Regions from separate parts of the Kitasatospora sp. NPDC047058 genome, predicted to be linked through region 2. Evidence: riboswitches for the same ligand, from Rfam matches in the RefSeq annotation. Region 2 holds a riboswitch; each other region holds the start of a gene.
The links. Region 2 has a riboswitch for cyclic di-AMP ahead of ABZ885_RS10470 (transglycosylase family protein). Riboswitches for the same ligand answer to the same signal wherever they lie in the genome.
Positions count from the first base shown of each region.

Region 1: another riboswitch for cyclic di-AMP. It lies ahead of ABZ885_RS11410 (glycoside hydrolase family 16 protein); the one in region 2 lies ahead of ABZ885_RS10470 (transglycosylase family protein).
Region 3: another riboswitch for cyclic di-AMP. It lies ahead of ABZ885_RS05980 (transglycosylase family protein); the one in region 2 lies ahead of ABZ885_RS10470 (transglycosylase family protein).
Region 4: another riboswitch for cyclic di-AMP. It lies ahead of ABZ885_RS00965 (M23 family metallopeptidase); the one in region 2 lies ahead of ABZ885_RS10470 (transglycosylase family protein).

Region 1 is NZ_JBEYVJ010000054.1:13,695-18,327, reverse strand. It holds gene ABZ885_RS11420 (MoaF N-terminal domain-containing protein) at 1-176, opposite strand, end outside; gene ABZ885_RS11415 (lipase) at 328-1,764, shown strand; cyclic di-AMP (ydaO/yuaA leader) riboswitch at 2,043-2,207, shown strand; gene ABZ885_RS11410 (glycoside hydrolase family 16 protein) at 2,210-3,463, shown strand; gene ABZ885_RS11405 (hypothetical protein) at 3,568-4,152, opposite strand; gene ABZ885_RS11400 (IclR family transcriptional regulator) at 4,351-4,633, opposite strand, start outside.
Region 2 is NZ_JBEYVJ010000048.1:14,343-18,975, reverse strand. It holds gene ABZ885_RS10480 (LacI family DNA-binding transcriptional regulator) at 1-893, shown strand, start outside; gene ABZ885_RS10475 (hypothetical protein) at 952-1,152, opposite strand; gene ABZ885_RS10470 (transglycosylase family protein) at 1,334-2,593, opposite strand; cyclic di-AMP (ydaO/yuaA leader) riboswitch at 2,580-2,780, opposite strand; gene ABZ885_RS10465 (hypothetical protein) at 3,645-4,568, opposite strand.
Region 3 is NZ_JBEYVJ010000024.1:19,824-24,456, reverse strand. It holds gene ABZ885_RS05990 (SDR family NAD(P)-dependent oxidoreductase) at 1-282, opposite strand, end outside; gene ABZ885_RS05985 (cytochrome P450) at 606-1,895, shown strand; cyclic di-AMP (ydaO/yuaA leader) riboswitch at 2,122-2,291, shown strand; gene ABZ885_RS05980 (transglycosylase family protein) at 2,293-3,210, shown strand; gene eno (phosphopyruvate hydratase) at 3,589-4,633, shown strand, end outside.
Region 4 is NZ_JBEYVJ010000003.1:52,798-57,430, forward strand. It holds tRNA gene ABZ885_RS00945 (tRNA-Ile) at 71-144, shown strand; gene ABZ885_RS00950 (TetR-like C-terminal domain-containing protein) at 202-774, opposite strand; gene ABZ885_RS00955 (alpha/beta hydrolase) at 825-1,652, opposite strand; gene ABZ885_RS00960 (YiaA/YiaB family inner membrane protein) at 1,780-2,070, opposite strand; cyclic di-AMP (ydaO/yuaA leader) riboswitch at 2,316-2,474, shown strand; gene ABZ885_RS00965 (M23 family metallopeptidase) at 2,487-3,347, shown strand; gene ABZ885_RS00970 (hypothetical protein) at 3,411-4,283, opposite strand; gene ABZ885_RS00975 (GNAT family protein) at 4,326-4,633, shown strand, end outside.

The DNA of each region.
Region 1 (4,633 bases), on a different contig from region 2:
TCCGGGCCGACCTCGGCGACGTGCAGGGTGACGTCCTCCCACTGGCCGGCCGACTCGCCGAGGCCCTCCCAGCGCAGCCGCTTGCCGTCGGCCGAGTAGGCGTTGCGGAAGGCCGCGCCGTTGTCGACCTGGAAGAGGTAGGTGCGGCCGGCGAAGCCGGGCAGGGGCGCGGTCATGGCGGGACGGGTCCTCGTCTCTCGTGGTGCGGCACGGAACCGCGCAGGGACTCCAACCTATCCGACCGGATGACCTCCGGGGTGGACTTGTCGACACCTCGCCACGGCGCGGGCCGCCACGCCGCCCGCCGGCCGGGTGTGACCCCGGCACATGGGCGCCCCGATGGCCCGGCCGTACGGTGCAGGCTCCTGGCCGCCGGGGGCCGGCCTGATCCTCGGTCCGAGCGCTCCGGTCAGCCCCTCCGGCCCCGTCCGGCCTCCGCCCGCCCGTGGACCCGCCCGCCCGTGGACCCACCCGACCAGGGAGCCGCCCGATGAGACGCCCGTCCGCCACGCTCGCCGCCCTCCTCACCCTCGCCGCGCTCCTCCTCGGCATCCCGCCCACCGCCTCGGCGGGCCCCGCCGCGCCCGCCACCGCCGCCCTCACCCTGGAGGCCGCCTTCCCCGCCCCCGGCCACGGCTGGGCCACCGTCGAGCGCTACCTCGACACCACCCGGGCTTCCGCGCCGAGCAGTACCCGCCCGGCGGCCGCGGCGACCAGGACGGCGCCCGACTCGGCTACTTCGGCGGCGTCCGCCGGCCGTTCTCCGGACGCTTCCTGCTCTACTCCGCCGCAGGCTGGGACGCCGGCAGCCGCACCACCCCCGTCCTGCTCGTCCACGGCGCCAACGACAACGCCGACCGCGCCTGGGCCGCCCCGGACGAGACCGGCACCTGCGGCGCCACCGGCGGTGCCGCCTGCCCGTCCACCGGCCTCGCGCAGTACCTCGCCGCCGGCGGTCACCGGGTCTTCGCGATCGGCTTCGCCCACCAGCAGGGCGACAACCTGCTCCAGGCGCAGGCCGTCGGCGACGCGATCGCCCTGATCCGCGCCCGGCTCGGGGTGCCGCAGGTGGACGTGGTGGCCTGGAGCAAGCGCGAGGTCGCCGCCCGCGCGTACGTCTCCTCGGTGCGTCCCTCCTGGGGCCGGGCCTACGCGGGCGACGTCCGCCGCCTGGCCACCCTCGGCGGCCCGAACGGCGGTCTCGACTACGTGTACGCGCACGGCTGGGCGTTCTCGCTGGCCACCTGGCCGGCCTGCGGCGGCACCGCCGATGCACCCTCGCCGCACCTGTTCATGACCTGCTACGGCACGTACACCGCGCAGCCCTGCCTCGGCGTACTGCCCACCGGCGGGTACGACTGCTACCCGGGCCAGCGCCAGCTGCTCGCCCGCTGGGACGGCAGCTACGGGGTGGACGGCACCGCCCAGGACTGGTGGACCACCTACTACGGGGGCCAGGGCCTCTACACCGCGGGCCAGGGCATCCAGGCCGCCATCGACGCCGGCTCGCTGATCGGGCCGCTCCAGCGGGCGGGCATCCCGGCGGCGGTCCGGACCTACCTGCTGGCCGGCGGTTCGGCCGACATCCCCGGCGTGCTCAACGAGAACCGCGGGCCCGGCGACGGGATCGTCTTCACCCGCAGCGCGCTGGACACCACCGGGATCGGCACGGTCGGCGGCACCCGGCTGCTGGGCGGGCTCAACCACCTGGAGCTGGCCTGGGCGCCCGACGCGATGAGCCAGGTCGCCGCCTGGCTCGCCTGACCGCCGGCCCGCCTGGCCGCCCGCCCGCCCGCCTGACCGTCGCGCTGCCCGGCCACCGCGCCGCCCGGCCGCTGCGCCGCCGCCCCGCCGTCCGTCCGGACGGGCTCAACTGATCAACTTCGCACGGCCGTTGATCAACTCCGCCGCTCCCCGGTGTGACCTGCGCGACAACACCCGCCGTCGAGTTGTCGCGTCCCGGACGGCCTGCCTAGCCTGCTCGGACGTCCGCTTCGCGGACCTCCGCCGCCGGGACGCCGAGTCCTGTCCACCCGCCGGCGGGCAACCGAGCACCACAGCGGACGGGAGCGGGGGACCCAGGTCAGTGCCAGGCCCGCGCGCTCCCGCGCCCGGGTCGCGGCTAGGGGTGAAGCCGCTCCACGGGCGGCCGGGCAACCTCAGCCCGAACCCGACAGCTCACCTCGCAGGCGTCGCAGAGGACACTGCCATGCAGAAGCAGCCTGCCCGGCGCACCCCGCCGCGCCACGCCCGCCCCTCCCGCCGCGGCCGCAACGCGGCCTTCGCCGTCACCGGCGCGCTCGCCATCGGCGGCGCCGGACTGTTCGGCGTCCAGGCGGCGACCACCGCCCAGGCGGCGACGCCGACCGTCACCCAGGACAAGCTCACCCCGGCCACCATGGTCGCGGGCCAGGCCACCAAGGCCTCGCTGACCGTCCACTCCTCGGCCTGCTTCACCGCCAAGACGGTCGGCGTCGGAGTGCGCGACGCGGCCGGCCACGTCCTCGACTTCCCGGGCAGCGCCACCAACGCGCAGATCTGCCCGAGCGGCCTGTCGGTCACCACCGGCTCGCGCACCCTGCCGGCCGGCACCTACACCCAGTTCGGCTTCTGGCAGGACCTCGGCGGCACCTGGCACAACCTGCCCTCGCGGCAGCTGGCGGTCGCCGCCGCTGCCGCCACCCCGGCGCCGGCGCCGGCCCCCGCCCCGACGTCCGCCCCGACGCCCGCCCCCACGGCGACCGGCACCACCCCCGCCACCGCAGCGCCCGTCGCCGGCAAGAAGCTGACCTGGTCGGACGAGTTCAACAGCCTGGCCCTGGGCTCGCGCTGGACGGCCGACAAGAGCAGCTCGTACCACTACGGCGACCACAACCCCAACGACAACAAGCTCGACTGGCTGAACAAGAACAACGTCAGCGTCTCCGGCGGCGCCGCCACCTTCACCGCCAAGCCGGGCACCCACACGCTGGAGAACGGCAAGCAGTCCTGGGACACCGGCCTGCTCACCACCGAGTACTCCACCGAGGGCTTCAAGGTGAAGACCGGCGACTACGTCGAGACCCGGGTCAAGCTCCCGGCCGGCACCGGCGCCTGGCCGGCGCTGTGGACGTGGAACGGCACCAGCGGCAACCACGGCGAGATCGACACCTTCGAGTACCACGCGGACAACGCGAACCTGCTGGAGCTGACCAACCACATCAACCCGGACCACAAGTACGTCACCGACGCCAAGTCCATCGCCCACGACCAGTGGGTCACCGTCGGCACCCAGTACGGTGCCACCTCGGTCGACTGGTACATCAACGGCGTGAAGGTCTTCTCGGACGGCAAGGGCGTCGGCGCCGACTGGTCGGCGTACCTGATCCTCAACCTGTCCCTGAGCGCGGGGCAGTACCACCCCGCGCCGCAGGGCACGGCTCCGATCACCTTCGCCGCGGACTACGTCCGCGTCTACCGCTGATCCGCGGCCTCTGCTGATCCGCCCACCGCTGATCCGTTCACTGCTGATCCGCCGCCGCTGACCGCCTCCACCGCCGGTGGGGCGCCCGCCCCCGGGCCGGCCCCCTACCGCGCGGCGGTCGCGACGACCGGGATCTCGAACGGCTGCTTGTTGTTCGCCTCGTTCCCGTCGTCGTCGCCGCGCACCGCCACCCAGCCCCCGGTCAGCGTGCCGGGGGCCCGGACGGTGGTGTCGAGCCGGACCGGGACCAGTGCGGTCGCGCTCCGGAGCGCGCCCAGTCCGGCCGGGAAGCTGCAGCGCACCCGGTGGCCGTTCTGGAACACGTAGCAGTTCTCCGGGAAGAACGGCTCCTCGGGCCGCACCCCCGCGGGCAGGGTGATCACCACGGTGAACGGGGAGGCCGTCCGGTCCGGGCCGCCGTTGGCGACGAAGGCGTGCACCGTGGTGGTGCCGCCCGGCGCGGCGGGGTCCGCGTCCATCCGGACCACCTCCAGGTCCGAGCGGGACGGCGCCGCCGGCACCGGCACGGGTGCCGCCGGTGCTGCGACCGCCGTCCCCTGATCGGCCCCGGCCGCTCCCGGGTCGCCGTCCGGGCAGGCCCATGCGGACCCCGCGGCCAGCGCCGCCAGGGCGCATCCCACCGTCAGCGACCTGCCGAGGAAACCCCGTACCGACTCACTGCGCGACATCGGCGCTCACCCTGCCCTCCGTGCTCCGGCACCCCGCACCGTCGCGGGGCGCGCCCGCACCCAGCGTGGCCGACCCGTCCGCCGCCGCCCGGACAACCCGCCCTCGGGCCGCCCGAACGGGCGAAGGCGCACACCGGAGGCTGCGGGCCGCCGGCCTCCGGTGCGCGAACGGGTGAATGACGCGTCGTCAGGGCTGCTTCAGGGGGCCAGGACCTGCCCCAGCCGGGCTGCAATCTGATGCATCACCGGCACCAGCGAGGCCGCGCCGGCCTGTTCCTCCAGCGCCCGGATCCGGGCCTCCGGGCCGGAGACCGAGAGCGCCGTCGGGGTCGGCGCGCCGGGTACCGCGAGCGCGATGCAGCGCACGCCGATCTCCTGCTCCTGGTCGTCCACCACGTAGCCGCGCTCGCGCGCCTCGGCCAGCTGGCGCAGCAGCTCCTCCGGGTCGGTCACGGTGAACTCGGTGTGCGCGGGCAGCGGG
Region 2 (4,633 bases):
ACGTACTCGGGTACGAGCGGCCGACCCGGCTGCGCCAGCGCAGCGCGGGCCTGATCGGGCTGATCATCCCCGAGCTGAGCAACCCGATCTTCCCCGCGCTGGCCCAGGTGATCGAGCAGGTGCTGAGCCGGCACGGCTTCACGCCGCTGCTCTGCACCCAGACCCCGGGCGGGGCCACCGAGGACGAACTGGTGGAGATGCTGGTCGAGCGGGGGGTGTCGGGCATCGTCTTCGCCTCGGGCCTGCACGCCGACACCACCGCCGACCACGACCGGTACGCCCGGCTCATCGGCCGGCAGGTGCCGTTCGTGCTGATCAACGGGTTCAGCGAGCGGATCGACGCCCCGTTCATCTCGCCGGACGACCGTTCCGCGATGTGGATGGCCGTCCAGCACCTGGCCGAACTCGGCCACGAGCGGATCGGCCTGGCCATCGGCCCGCGCCGGTACGTGCCGGTGCTGCGCAAGATCGAGGGCTTCACCGCCGCCATGTGCGAGGTGCTCGGCAAGACCGAGGAGGAGGCCCGGGACCTCGTCCACCACACGTTGTTCAGCGTGGAGGGCGGGCACGCGGCGGCCGGCGCGCTGCTGGACAAGGGCTGCACGGCGATCGTCTGCGGCAGCGACATGATGGCGCTCGGCGCGATACGCGCGGTGCGCCAGCGCGGGCTGAGCGTCCCGCAGGACGTCTCGGTGGTCGGCTTCGACGACTCGCCGCTCATAGCGTTCACCGAGCCGCCGCTGACCACCGTCCGCCAGCCGGTGGAGGCGATGGCCACCGCGGCCGTCGACGCCCTGCTGGAGGAGGTCGGCGGGAACGCCGCCCAGCGCGGGGAGTTCATGTTCCAGCCGGAGCTGGTCATGCGCGGCTCCACGGGCGCCTGCGCCCGCTGAACGACCACGACCGGGGCCCGGAGAGCACGTTGCTCTCCGGGCCCCGGTCGTGCGCGTCTCAGCCCTCCTGGGCGGTCGGGCGCTGAGGGTCGAGCCGCTGCCCGTCGGCGGCCTCGCCGGTCCGGGTCTCGGTGCGCCGGCCCCGGGCCAGGTAGTCGCGCAGGACCAGCTCGACGGCGTCCTGCGGGTTCCGGGTGCCGGAGAGCATCATCACGTCGATGGCGAGGTTGGCGTCGAGCGTGACGGTGATCTGGGCCATGGAGACTCCTTCTCGGGTGCGGAGCAGCAGGATGCCCGCTGCGCGCCGGTTTGACCATGACCCGGACCGCCGCGGGCGTGCGCCGCGGGCCCGGTGTGCGGGCAGGCCGAAGCCCCCGGGGAGGAGCGACCAGACTCTCCCCGGGGGCTTCGGCGTACCGGTGCGCGCCCGGTGGGTGGTGTCAGACCCGGCCGGCGAAGTCCGGCGCCCAGTTGGCGATGGTCTGCTCCCGCACGCCCGCGCTCGGGTTGGCGGCCTCGACGTACTTGCCGTCGCCGACGTACAGCGCGACGTGGTAGACGCCGGAGTCCTGGCCGTTGTTGGACCAGAACAGCAGGTCGCCCGGCTTGAGGGCGTCCAGCGACACGTGGGTGCTGGCGGAGGCCTGGTCGGCGGCGACGCGCGGGACGGAGACGCCCGCGGCGCGCAGCGCGGCCTGGGTCAGGCCGGAGCAGTCCCAGCCGCCGTTGCCGGTGCCGCCGTAGACGTACGCCTGGCCGACCTTCGACTCGGCGAAGGCGACCGCGGCGGCCATGCTGCCGGTGGCGGCCTGGGCGGGCGCCGGGGTCTGCGCCTGGGCGGCGGGCTTGGCGGCCTGGGTCTGCGCGGCCGGCTTGGCGGCGGTGGAGCCCTGGCCGGAGCCGCGGTTGAACCAGTCGAACTGCTGGTCCGACTTCTGGTCGGCGGTGCCCTGGGCGCGGTCGCCGAGGTGCAGGTGCTGGCCCGGGTAGATGACGTCGGCGCCCTGGGTCAGGACGTCGCGGTTGAGCTCGTAGAGCTTCTCCCAGCCGCCCTGGACGTGCTGCTTGTCGGCGATCGCGGAGAGCCAGTCGCCCTCGACGACGGTGTAGTCGGCCCGGGACCGGTCCTTGTCCTGCCAGTTCTGGGACCAGGTGGCCTTGGCGGAGTCGGCGGACGGGGCCTGAGCGGCCTTCGGCGCGGCCTGGGCGGGCGCCTGGGCGGCGGGCTTGGCGGCCGGGGCCGGAGCCGCGGCAGGGGCCTGCGCAGCGGGCTTGGTGGTGGTGGTGTCCACGGCGGCCGGGGCGCCGCCCTTGGTCAGGCCGGCCTGGACCGAGCAGACCGGCCAGGCGCCGGGGCCCTGGACCGCGAGCACCTTCTCGGCGATCGCGATCTGCTGGTCCTTGGTGGCGAGGTCGGCGCGGGCCGCGAACGCGGTGCCGCCGAACTCGGCCCAGGTGCTGTTGGTGAACTGCAGGCCGCCGTAGAAGCCGTTGCCGGTGTTGATGCTCCAGTTGCCGCTGCTCTCGCACTGGGCGACCTTGTCCCAGGTGGCGACCGTGGCGGCGGAGGCGGTGGTGGTGGTCAGGCAGGGGATGGTGAGGCCGATGCCCGCGACTCCGAGCGCGGCGATGGCGCGGCGGGTACGGCCGGACAGGCGGGTGCCGTTGGTGGGCAGCATGAAGATGCGGTCCTCTCCCACGCCTGCGAGGTGAGCTGTCGGATTCGGGCTGGAGTTGCCCGGCCGCGCTGTGGACGCGGCTTCACCCCTAGCCCAGAACCGGTACGCGGACCGGTCCGGGGCGACTTACCTGTGGTTCCCCCGCTCCTGCCGTGGTGCGTTCTGCGCTGCCAGCGCACCCGACGGCAGGACTCGGCGTTGCGGATGAGCTGGGTCCGTGTGGCCACGAACGGGGAGCACGTTAAGCAGACTCCCGTTCAAACCGCAAACATGTGTGAGACCCGTCACGGTTTACGAATGGAAGGCCGTGGGGCTGTCCGTCATGATCAGAAATGACCGATTTCGCGCAACGCCCTTGAGGGCGGCCGCACCTGCCTGCGCCTCAGGAGGCCGGAGTCGGCGCGGTCGTCCGGGGAGAAGGCTGCGCGGCGACGGCCGCGGGTGAGGACTGTCCGGCCGGGCGGGGTCGCAGGGCGCATCGCCGGGCAAAGCATGGCAGACCGGACATTACACCTGAACAAGGCCGAACTCCCGTAAGACACCGCACAATGCCGCACTGGCCCGCCGTCGGAGCGGTCCTCGCGGTGGTCGTGGGAGTCAGGGCGTCGCCGTCGCCGATCCCGCGCCGCTCGCCGGGCAGCCCGACGTGCCCGCGGCCGACCCGGGCAGCCCGCCGTCGACCAGGGCGACAGGGGCGGGAGGGCACGGCGCGGTCCGGAGCGCCGGCAAGGGGCGCTCGGCACCGACACGGGCGTCGCCTCCCTGCCGGTCGAGCCGGGCGGCGAACGGGCCGTCACCACGGTGGGCCCGCCGGACGATGACGGCCTCTCCGCCCGCTGCGGCCGGCCGCCGTGCGGTCCCGTCAGCGGATCCACCGTCACCCCGGAGGCGGCCCTCTCGTACGCCCGCCCCGGGGTCCGCGACGGCGCCGGCGCGACCCGACGCGCGGACGTCCGGGTCGGGACGGCACCAAGGGCCGCGCCCGCGACGGGCGGTGGGGTGTGGGGACGCGTGAAGGGGCCCGGAACGCAGGCGTTCCGGGCCCCTTCGGACGGTCTGTGCGGGTGGTCCGCTACTGGGCGGCGTGCCGCCCGCCGCCGGACTCGCCGGCAGCCTCCTCGGCGGCCTCCTCGGCCTGCGCCGAGGGGTCGACGGCCGGCAGCACGGCCAGGTAGGTGGAGGCGATCAGCTGGCCCACGGCCGGGTACGCGCCCAGCGGCGCGGCCGACGGGCAGCCGCTCTCCTCGGCGGCGGTGGCGAGCAGCTCGGAGTCGGCCTCCGGGCCGATCACCAGCGGGGCCAGCGCCGGGTTCTGGGAGCCCATCTCCTTGAGGTGGGCGACGGCGTCGGCCACCGAGCCGGGCACGTCGAGCGCGGCGGCGACGACCGGCACGGCCAGCCGGGCGGCCAGCAGCATGCCGGTGATGCCGGCGGCGTCGGCCGCGTCCTGGCCGCCGACGGTGGTGAGTACGACGCCGTCCGCGGCCGTGGCGATGGCGAACAGGCGGGCGCGGTCGGCCCGGGCCAGCCCGGCCTCGGAGAGGCGGACGTGGACGGCCTCGGCCAGCAGCGGGTGCGGGCCCAGCGCGTCGGTCACCAGGGCGCCGTACTCGGCGGCGAGCTCGTGGAGCCCGGCCAGGAAGCCGTGCGGTCCGGGGACCAGCGGCACCACGACCGGCGCGGGCAGGCCGGCCTCGGCGGCGTGCGCGAGCAGTTCGGCGACGGTGTGCTCGTCGCCGGCGGAACCGCCCTCGCTCCCGTCGCCCGGGAGGTAGCCGGCCGCGGTCTGCACGCCGTTCTGTTCACTGCGGACGATCGAGAGCAGCTCCTCGACGACGGAGCGGGACTCGGGCCCGGCGGGCGCGGGCACCGCGAGCACCAGGGCCGGGGATCCGGCCGGGATCTCGGGGCGCTCGGGGCGGCGGTGGCGCCCCCGCGCACGGGAGCCTGGGGTGCGGACGGGCAGTGGCGCGCCCGGGATGGCTGCGGTGCTCATGGCGGAGATCGTAGGACATCGGGCCGCCGGGCCTTAAGTCGGCTACCGAACCGGACCGGGCGGCT
Region 3 (4,633 bases), on a different contig from region 2:
GCCGTCGGGGCCGGCCACGCAGAACAGGTCGATCGGGCCGAGGTGCTTCTCGGCGGTGTCGACCAGGGCGGCGATGTCGCTCGGGCGGCGGATGTCGCCGCAGACGCCGACGACCGGGCAGCCCGGCCGGTCGAGCTCGGTGGCGAGGTCCTCGGCGACGCCCTCCCGCTGGTCGGCGACGAGCACCCCGGCGGCGCCGGCGGCGGTGAAGCGGCGTGCCAGGTCGGCGCCCGACCCGCCGTCGAGTACCGCGATGACGACGACTGCCCCGGTGACCCGCATGGTGCGCTCCTCCCTGTGGGCGGCTCCGCACAGGCGCCCACGTTTTGCTTTGCGGAGGATCGTAGGCAGGTCCTGACCCTCCGCAACAGGGATTACCCCGCAGGTGACCAGGCTCACTCCTGCCGTCCCGCGGAACCCCCGGGACCGGCCCCGGCGGGCCCGCCCGAACCGAGCCGGGACGCACGCAGGACTGCACGCAGGAGCCGAACCCGCAGCCGCACCCAGGAGCCGCACCCGCGGCCGCACGCGGGCCCCGCACACGTCACCCGACCCGGACCCGCACCCGGACCTGCGCCGGGATCCCCACCGGATACCGTCGACCCATGCCAGTTCAGCCCGATTCCGCCCGCCCGCCGCTCTTCACCTGGGAGTTCGCCGCCGACCCGTACCCGGCGTACGCCTGGCTGCGCGAGCACGAGCCGGTGCACCGCACCACCCTGCCGAGCGGGGTCGAGGCCTGGCTGGTCACCCGGTACGCGGACGCCCGGCAGGCGCTCGCCGACAGCCGGCTCTCCAAGAACCCGGTGCACCACAGCGAGCAGGCGCACCGCACCGGCCGGGTCGGCATCCCGGGCGAGCGCCAGGCCGATCTGATGACGCACCTGCTGAACATCGACCCGCCGGACCACACCCGGCTGCGCCGGCTGGTGTCGAAGGCGTTCACGCCGCGCCGGGTGGCCGAGTTCGCGCCGCGGGTGCAGCAGCTCACGGACCGGCTGATCGACGGCTTCGCGGCCCGCGGCAGCGCCGACCTGATCCACGAGTTCGCCTTCCCGCTCCCCATCTACGCGATCTGCGACCTGCTCGGCGTGCCCGCCGAGGACCAGGACGACTTCCGCGACTGGGCCGGGATGATGATCCGGCACGGCGGCGGGCAGCGCGGCGGCGTCGGCCGGGCGGTGAAGCGGATGCGGGCGTACCTCGCGGAGCTGATCCACCGCAAGCGGGCGGACCTCGGCGACGACCTGATCTCCGGCCTGATCCGGGCCAGCGACCACGGTGAGCACCTGACCGAGAACGAGGCCGCGGCGATGGCCTTCATCCTGCTGTTCGCCGGCTTCGAGACGACCGTGAACCTGATCGGCAACGGCACCTACGCGCTGCTGCGCAACCCGGGGCAGCGGGCGCTGCTGCAGGAGTCGATCGCCCGCGGCGAGAGCGGCCTGCTGGAGACCGGGATCGAGGAGCTCCTGCGCTACGACGGGCCGGTGGAGCTGGCCACCTGGCGCTTCGCGACCAGCCCGCTGACCATCGGCGGGGTGGAGATCCCGGTCGGCGACCCGGTGCTGGTGGTGCTCGCGGCGGCGGACCGGGACCCGGCGCGGTTCGCCGACGAGAACACCCTCGACCTGGCCCGGACGGACAACCCGCACCTGGGCTTCGGGCACGGCATCCACTACTGCATCGGCGCTCCGCTGGCCCGGCTGGAGGGGCGGGCCGCGCTGGCCACCCTGCTCACCCGGCTGCCCGATCTGCAGCTGGCCGAAAGCCCGGACAATCTGCGCTGGCGCGGTGGTCTGATCATGCGTGGACTTCGTGAACTTCCGGTCGAATTCAGCCCGGAGCAGAAGGCCGGGAACGCGTCCGCCGAGGCTTCCGGCACCTCCGGCTGAGACTGCGACACGCTGACGGAGCGTCGCCAGCACGTCCTTTCGCGGGGGTTGAATCACCATCAAACCGGACATATCGCCTTCGTTGGCAGACGATCGACCACGCGCCGTAATTTCTGTGTGATATCGGCGATATGAGCTTGTGATTGGTAAGAGGATCTGTCTACTCTCCGTTCAGTTCGCAGCTGCGAACCTCGTGCGCGGAACGCCGAATCCTGCCCGCCGCGTCACGGGAAACCGACCAGACCCTGGGCAGGGGCGGGGGAACCAGGTTTGTTGCCGTTTCCCTACGGCTTGGGGTGAAGCCGCCCGAGCGGAATCGATTCCGCACGCGGCGGCCGGGCCACCTCCCGGTCCGAACCCGACAGCTCACCTCGCAGGCGTGCGGAGAGGGACCTTCATGCTGTTCGTTGGAACTGGCCGTCACCGTCGTCGCACCCAGGCCGAGAAGGCCATCGCCGTCGCGGGCGTGGCCGGCGTCGGACTCGCGATGCCGATCCTCACCGCCGCCGGCGCCTCGGCCGCCCCGGTCTCCACCTGGGACGCAGTCGCCCAGTGCGAGAGCGGCGGGAACTGGAGCATCAACACGGGCAACGGCTTCTACGGCGGCCTGCAGTTCACCTCGGGCACCTGGAAGGCGTACGGCGGCACGTCCTACGCGCCGCAGGCCAACCAGGCCAGCAAGGCCCAGCAGATCTCGGTCGCCGAGAAGGTCCTCGCCTCGCAGGGGCCGGGCGCCTGGCCGGTCTGCTCGCAGAAGGCCGGCCTGAGCAAGGGCGGCGCCCCGGCCGCGGTCGACACCTCCACGGACTCCAAGCCCGCCGCGCACCAGCCCGCCGCGCCGAAGCCGGCCCAGAAGCCCGCCCAGCCGAAGCCCGCCCAGTCGAAGCCGGCCCAGCCCGCCCAGTCGCAGGCCCAGAAGCCCGCCGCCCAGCAGTACGCGCAGCCGCAGGCCCAGCAGCAGGCCCAGGCCCCGGAGTTCTCGGGCCACGCCGGCTGGGACGCCGACGCGAAGGTGTACTGGTACCAGAACGACGGCGGTTGGTACTGGACCAGCCACCCGGGCGTCTACCAGCAGTACGCGGGCCAGTCCGCGGGCCAGCAGGCCCCGGCCGCCGCGCAGAGCGCCCCGGCCGCGCCCGCCGCCCAGCAGCGCTCCGGCCACGGCTACACCGTCCAGTCCGGCGACACGCTGGCCGGCATCGCCGCCGCCCACGACGTCTCCGGGGGGTGGCAGACGCTGTACGACGGCAACCGCGGCACCGTCGGCGCCGACCCGAACCTGATCCTGCCCGGCCAGGTCCTCAACCTCGGCTGATCCGGCGTCGGCCCGGGGCCGGGCCAGGCCGACGCCAGCCCGGACCGCCGCTGACCGCTGACCGCTGGCCGCTGACCGCTGACCGCGGCCGACGCCGCCGACCACGACCAGCGCCGCCGACCGCGGCCGCAGCACGTCCGCGAGCGCGCCGACGTCACGAAGGGGGCCGGATTCGGCCCCCTTCGTCCGCATCTGTGTGCCTTCCACCGGGCAACCAGGTGAACTACCGGTGGGTAGAGCGGCCACACGCTGAGACGGGGCCGAGGTCAGCGTGGCCCCGAGAGCCCGTGCGGTTAGGCTCTGGTCGTAACGACTCCGCAATCGTCCGGCCGGCAGCACCCATCGTCAGCCGGACCTGCTTCCGCTAGGAGATGCCTCGTGCCGTCCATCGATGTCGTCGTAGCCCGTGAGATCCTCGACTCGCGTGGCAACCCCACGGTCGAGGTCGAGGTCGGCCTCGACGACGGCAGCACCGGCCGTGCCGCTGTCCCCTCGGGTGCCTCCACCGGTGCCTTCGAGGCGCTGGAGCTGCGCGACGGTGACAAGAACCGCTACTTCGGCAAGGGCGTGGAGAAGGCCGTCCTGGCCGTCATCGAGCAGATCGGCCCGGAGCTGGTCGGCTACGACGCCACCGAGCAGCGCCTGATCGACCAGGCCATGCTCGACCTGGACGCCACCCCGGACAAGTCCTCGCTCGGCGCCAACGCCATCCTGGGCGTCTCGCTGGCCGTCGCGCACGCCGCCTCCGAGGCCAGCGACCTGCCGCTGTTCCGCTACCTGGGCGGCCCGAACGCGCACGTCCTGCCGGTCCCGATGATGAACATCCTCAACGGCGGCTCGCACGCGGACTCCAACGTCGACATCCAGGAGTTCATGATCGCCCCGATCGGCGCGGAGTCCTTCTCCGAGGCCGTCCGCTGGGGCGTCGAGGTCTACCACACCCTCAAGGGCGTCCTGAAGGAGCGCGGCCTCTCCACCGGCCTCGGCGACGAGGGCGGCTTCGCCCCGAACCTGGACAGCAACCGCGAGGCCCTGGACCTCATCACCGAGGCCATCCAGAAGGCCGGTTACGTGCCCGGCCGCGACATCGCGCTGGCCCTGGACGTGGCCGCCTCCGAGTTCTACAAGGACGGCGCCTACCAGTTCGAGGGCAAGGCCCTCTCGGCCGCCGAGCTGATCGAGTACTACGCCGAGCTGGTCGCCGCGTACCCGCTGGTCTCCATCGAGGACCCGCTGGACGAGTCGGACTGGGACGGCTGGAAGGCCATGACCGTCAAGCTGGGCGACAAGGTCCAGCTGGTCGGCGACGACCTGTTCGTCACCAACCCGGCCCGCCTGGCCAAGGGCATCGAGACCGGCACCGCCAACGCGCTGCTGGTCAAGGTGAACCAGATCGGCTCGCTGACCGAGACTCTGGACGCCG
Region 4 (4,633 bases), on a different contig from region 2:
GGTCCCCGGGGGGCCGGCCGGCCGCGGGCAGGACCTGGTCCCGCGGTCGAGTAGACTGTGCTGTCGGCGCGGGCCTATAGCTCAGACGGTTAGAGCGCTTCCCTGATAAGGAAGAGGCCACAGGTTCAAGTCCTGTTAGGCCCACCGCGTCGAAGGGCCCGGAGCGATCACGCTCCGGGCCCTTCCGCATGTCCGGGCCGGTCAGGGGCTCTTCGGCCAGTCGCGCAGGCCGTGGGTGAGGACGGCGATCAGCCGGTCCTGGGTGTCGCCGAGGTCCTCCGCGAGCCGGAACGCGCCGCCGATGGAGAGCGAGGCGAAGCCGTGCGCCACCGAGCGGACGGCGCGGGCGGCGTGGATCGCCTCCGACCCGTCGAGGCCGTACCCGCGCAGCACCGCGATGATCACGCCGACCAGCCGCGTCGCCGCCCGGGTGAGCTCGTCGTCCGGCTGCGGGGCCTGGGGGAGCGCGTTGTAGCGGTGCGGGTACTCGGTGGCGTAGCCGTGGTAGGCGCGCAGCACGGCGGCGACGGCGTCGTCCCCGCCGCGGCCGACGGCGGCCTCGGCGAGCCGGTCGGCCAGCTCCTCGGTGACCCGGACGGCGACCAGCCGGCGCAGCTCGGCCAGTCCGCCGCTCACGTGCTTGTACAGCGAGGGGGTGGCCACCCCGGCCCGCGCGGCGACGGCGGCCAGGGTGAGGGCCTCGGGGCCCTGCTCGTCGATGAGGGCGAGGGCGTGGCCGACGACCTGCTCGGGGGTGAGTCCTACGCGGGGCATGGGGCGGTTCTCCGTGGTTGCGGGGGCGGGGACGGCGGCAGGACGGGCGGTCAGGCCAGCTCGGCGAGGAACGGCAGCAGGGCGTCGGCGGTGGCCTGCGGGTGGTCGGCCATCGGGTAGTGGCCCGCGCCCTCGATCATCACCTTGCGGGCCCGCAGCGCGGCGGCCTGCCGGTCGGCGACCAGCTCCGGCTTGGGGAAGTCGGGGTCCTTGCTGCCCATCACGACCAGGGCCGGGCAGCGCACGGCCGCGGTCCAGCCGGTGGGCGCGGAGTCGCCGCGGACGTAGCCGCGGGTCGCGGTCCTGCGGCCCGGCGTGCGCATCGCGGCGACCAGTCCGTCCACGTACGCGTCGAAGTCGGCCGGCTTGGCGGTCGGGTAGGCCATCCTGCGGTGGTAGAGGCCCCAGAACGCGGGCGAGTGCACCAGCAGCGCGCCCATCGCGGCGAACATCGCGCGCTGCAGGGCGTTCGGCGGCAGGTTCTCGACGAAGGCGTCCAGCAGGACGATCCCGGCGACCCGCTCGGGGGCGTCCCCGGCGACCTTGACCACGGTGGCGCCGGTGTACGAGTTGCCGGCCAGGACGGCGCGCTCGATGCCGAGGTGGTCGAGCAGGGCGAGGACGTCGGTGGCGATGGCGGCGGGCGAGTAGTCGTCCCAGACGATCGAGGACTCGCCGAAGCCGCGCAGGTCCATGGTGATCACCCGGTGGCCGGCCGCGGTCAGCAGCGGGCGGAGGTGCCGGTAGGCGGCCCGGCTGTCCAGCATCCCCGGGACCAGGACGACCGGGAGGCCCTCGCCCTTCTCGGTGTCGTCGTAGGCGAGCCGACCGCCGGTGACGTCCAGGTACTGGGTGGTGGGGGCGGTGATGCCGGACATGGGGGCCTCCTGGGTCCGCCGGGGCTCGGGCGTCGGCGGTGCTGCCGACACCCATAAAGCTAAGGCTAATAGCCTTAGCCGTCAAGCTATCGGCAGAATCCGAATTCGGGGCGCCGGTGGGTGCCGGTCAGACCCCGTCCACCTTGAACGGGTCGTGCTCGGTCAGCAGCTTCTCCAGCCGGGCCTGGTCCACCCGGGTGACGATCTCGGTGGTCTCCTGCCGGTCGCGGATCACCTTGGCCAGGGTGAACGAGGAGGTGACGGTGTAGAGCAGGCCGAGCCCGAGGAAGGCCCGGGTCCAGCCGCCCACCGGGAGGTAGGCGATCCCGACCGCGAGGGCGGTGCCCGAGAGCGCGAAGGAGAGCACGGCCTGGACGAAGTACGCGGCCGTGGTGCGTGACTGCATCGGTGCGTTCATGGCGCCAGGATGGGCCGCGCCGGCCGGGCCGCACATGAGTAGGAGTACTCAGAAACGGGGTCGTTCGTTGACCTCCTATCACGTTCGGTAGTGTCAGTTGGAGTCAATCGCCCCAAAACGCCCATCGAGTGGCGTAAGGTCCGAGCTGGCCCCGGTCGTCCCACGCGGACGGCTTGGAATCAGGGGCTCCTAGGATTAACGTTTGATAACGCAGCGCGGTCCTCAACGCCGTACCCAGACGGCACCGTGCGCCGTCGCCTAATCCCGCCGGCCGGCCTCCGGGCAGGCCAGGGAGCCGGGGAACCACGTTCCTTGGGGTGAATCGGCCGGGCCCAGGCCCAGCCGTAGGAGACCTTCCTGCTCCGAACCCGTCAGCTAACCCGGTAGGCGCGAAGGAAGGAAAGGAGCGCGCCTCCGTGGCGTCGACGCACTCTCCGGCACACCTGCCCGGCTCCACCGCCGGCACCCAGCTGCTCGACAACCCGTGGCCGCCGGCCCACCCGGGCGAGTACGGCGGGGCCGCCGACGAGGCCGCCCCGCAGACCGCCGAGGCCAACCGGCACCGGATGCCGCGTCAGACCCGCGGGACCGCACCGCTGCTCGGCGTCACCGCCGTCGCGGCCACCCTCGGCGCCACCGGCTTCGCCTCCGCGACCCCGGCCGCCGCACCCGCCGTCGAGGCCCCGGACGAGACGCCGGTCGCCCTCTCCGCCGACCCCGGCCTCGCCCTCGCCGCCCGGATCCAGCAGCAGGCCGACAGCCAGCGCACCGCCGCCGAGGAGACCGCCCGCGTGCAGGCCGCCAAGGAGGCCGAGGCCAAGCGCGCCGCCCAGCAGCAGGAGGCCAAGCACGCCGCCGAGGAGGCCGAGAAGGCCAAGCTCGCCGCGATCAACCTGCCGGTGCGCGACTACAACCTCTCCGCCCACTACGGCCAGAGCGCCTCCTACTGGGCCCACCTGCACACCGGCCTCGACTTCGCCGCCGACACCGGCACCCCGGTGTACGCGGTCGGCCAGGGCACCGTCACCTCGGCCGGCTGGGCCGGCTCCTACGGCTACCGGATCGTCGAGACGCTGCCCGACGGCACCGAGATCTGGTACTGCCACCTCTCCTCGATCATCAAGGGCTCCGGCAGCGTCGTCCCCGGCCAGCAGCTCGGCAAGGTCGGCGCCACCGGCAACGTCACCGGCCCGCACCTGCACCTGGAGGTCCGCCCCGGCGGCGGCGCCCCGGTCGACCCGGAGACCTGGTTCGAGCAGCGCGGCATCACCCCCTGACAGCCCGTGGAGCCCCGGCCGCCGCCCCCCGCGAGGGGCCCCGGCGGCCGGGGCCCGCCACGCTCACTCCGCCGGCAGCTGCGCCAGGTACGCGTCGATCTCCTCCTGCCCCGGCTCCGGCGCCAGGTCCGGGAACTCCGCCACCAGCAGCCGCGGCAGCCCCGGCAGCGTCCACGCACCGAGCAGGTCCAGCGCCGCCTCGGCCGCCGCCTCCTCGAACGCCCCGAAGTCCCCGGCCAGCTCCTCCGGCATCGGCCGGCCCAGCGCCGTCAGCTCCGCCAGGTTGCGGTAACTGCGCCGCATCAGCCCCTGCTCCAGCAGCCGCCGGGCCCCGTCGGTGGCCATCCCGACGCTCAGCATCCGGGCCGGACCCCAGCCCTCCTCGTCCAGCTCGTCCAGCCACCCCGCCCCGGCCATCGCCTCGTACGCGGCCCGGCGCTCCTCCCCGGACAGCTCCCGGAACGCCGCCAGCCACTCCCGCACCGCCGCCCCGTCCGCCACGTCCACGCCGTGCGCGTGCAGCAGCAGCGCGTACAGCCGGGGCCAGGTCACCAGATCGGCCCGGCGCAGCAGCCCGGCCGCCACCTCGCCCTGCCACTCGGCCTCGGCGTGCAGCCGCTCCTGCCGCTTGGCGTTCAGCCGCTTCGCCGCCCGCTGGTGGTCCACCAGCAGCCGCACCGCCTCGCCGTACGCCAGCGGGTCCTGCTCCGGCGCGGGCTGCACGTACAGGTGGAGCCGCTCGACCAGCAGCTGCTCCACCGCGTCCGAGGTCAGCTCCGGCCAGCCCTCGTGCATCCTGCCCTCGCCCAGCTCCAGCAGCGCCAGCACCGCCCGCAGCGGCTCCGCGGCCACCGGCGGGCGGCCCTCGGCCTCCGCCCAGGCGAGCAGTTCGGCGGCCTTGGTGCGCGGGGCGAGCCGCAGGTCTTCATCGTTCATGTCACGTACGGTAACCGCAAAGCCCGGGTAGGGTCGGCTGACATGGTCCCCGTCCGACTCACCGGCCCCCGCCTGGCCATCCGCGAGTTCCAGCACACCCCGGGCGACGTCGACGCGCTGCACGCGATCTTCGGCGACCCGGAGGCCACCCGCTACCTGCCCTTCGAACCGCACGACCGGGAGCACTGCGCGGACCAGATCGCGCAGTACCTGGAGGAGGCGCTCCAGGAGGAACGGACGGTCTACCGGCTCGCCGTCACCCGGCGCGCCGACGCGGACGACCCCGCCGACGCCACCCCGATCGGCAACGCCGCCCTCACCCTCGGCGGCCGGCGCTCCGCCGCCCTCGG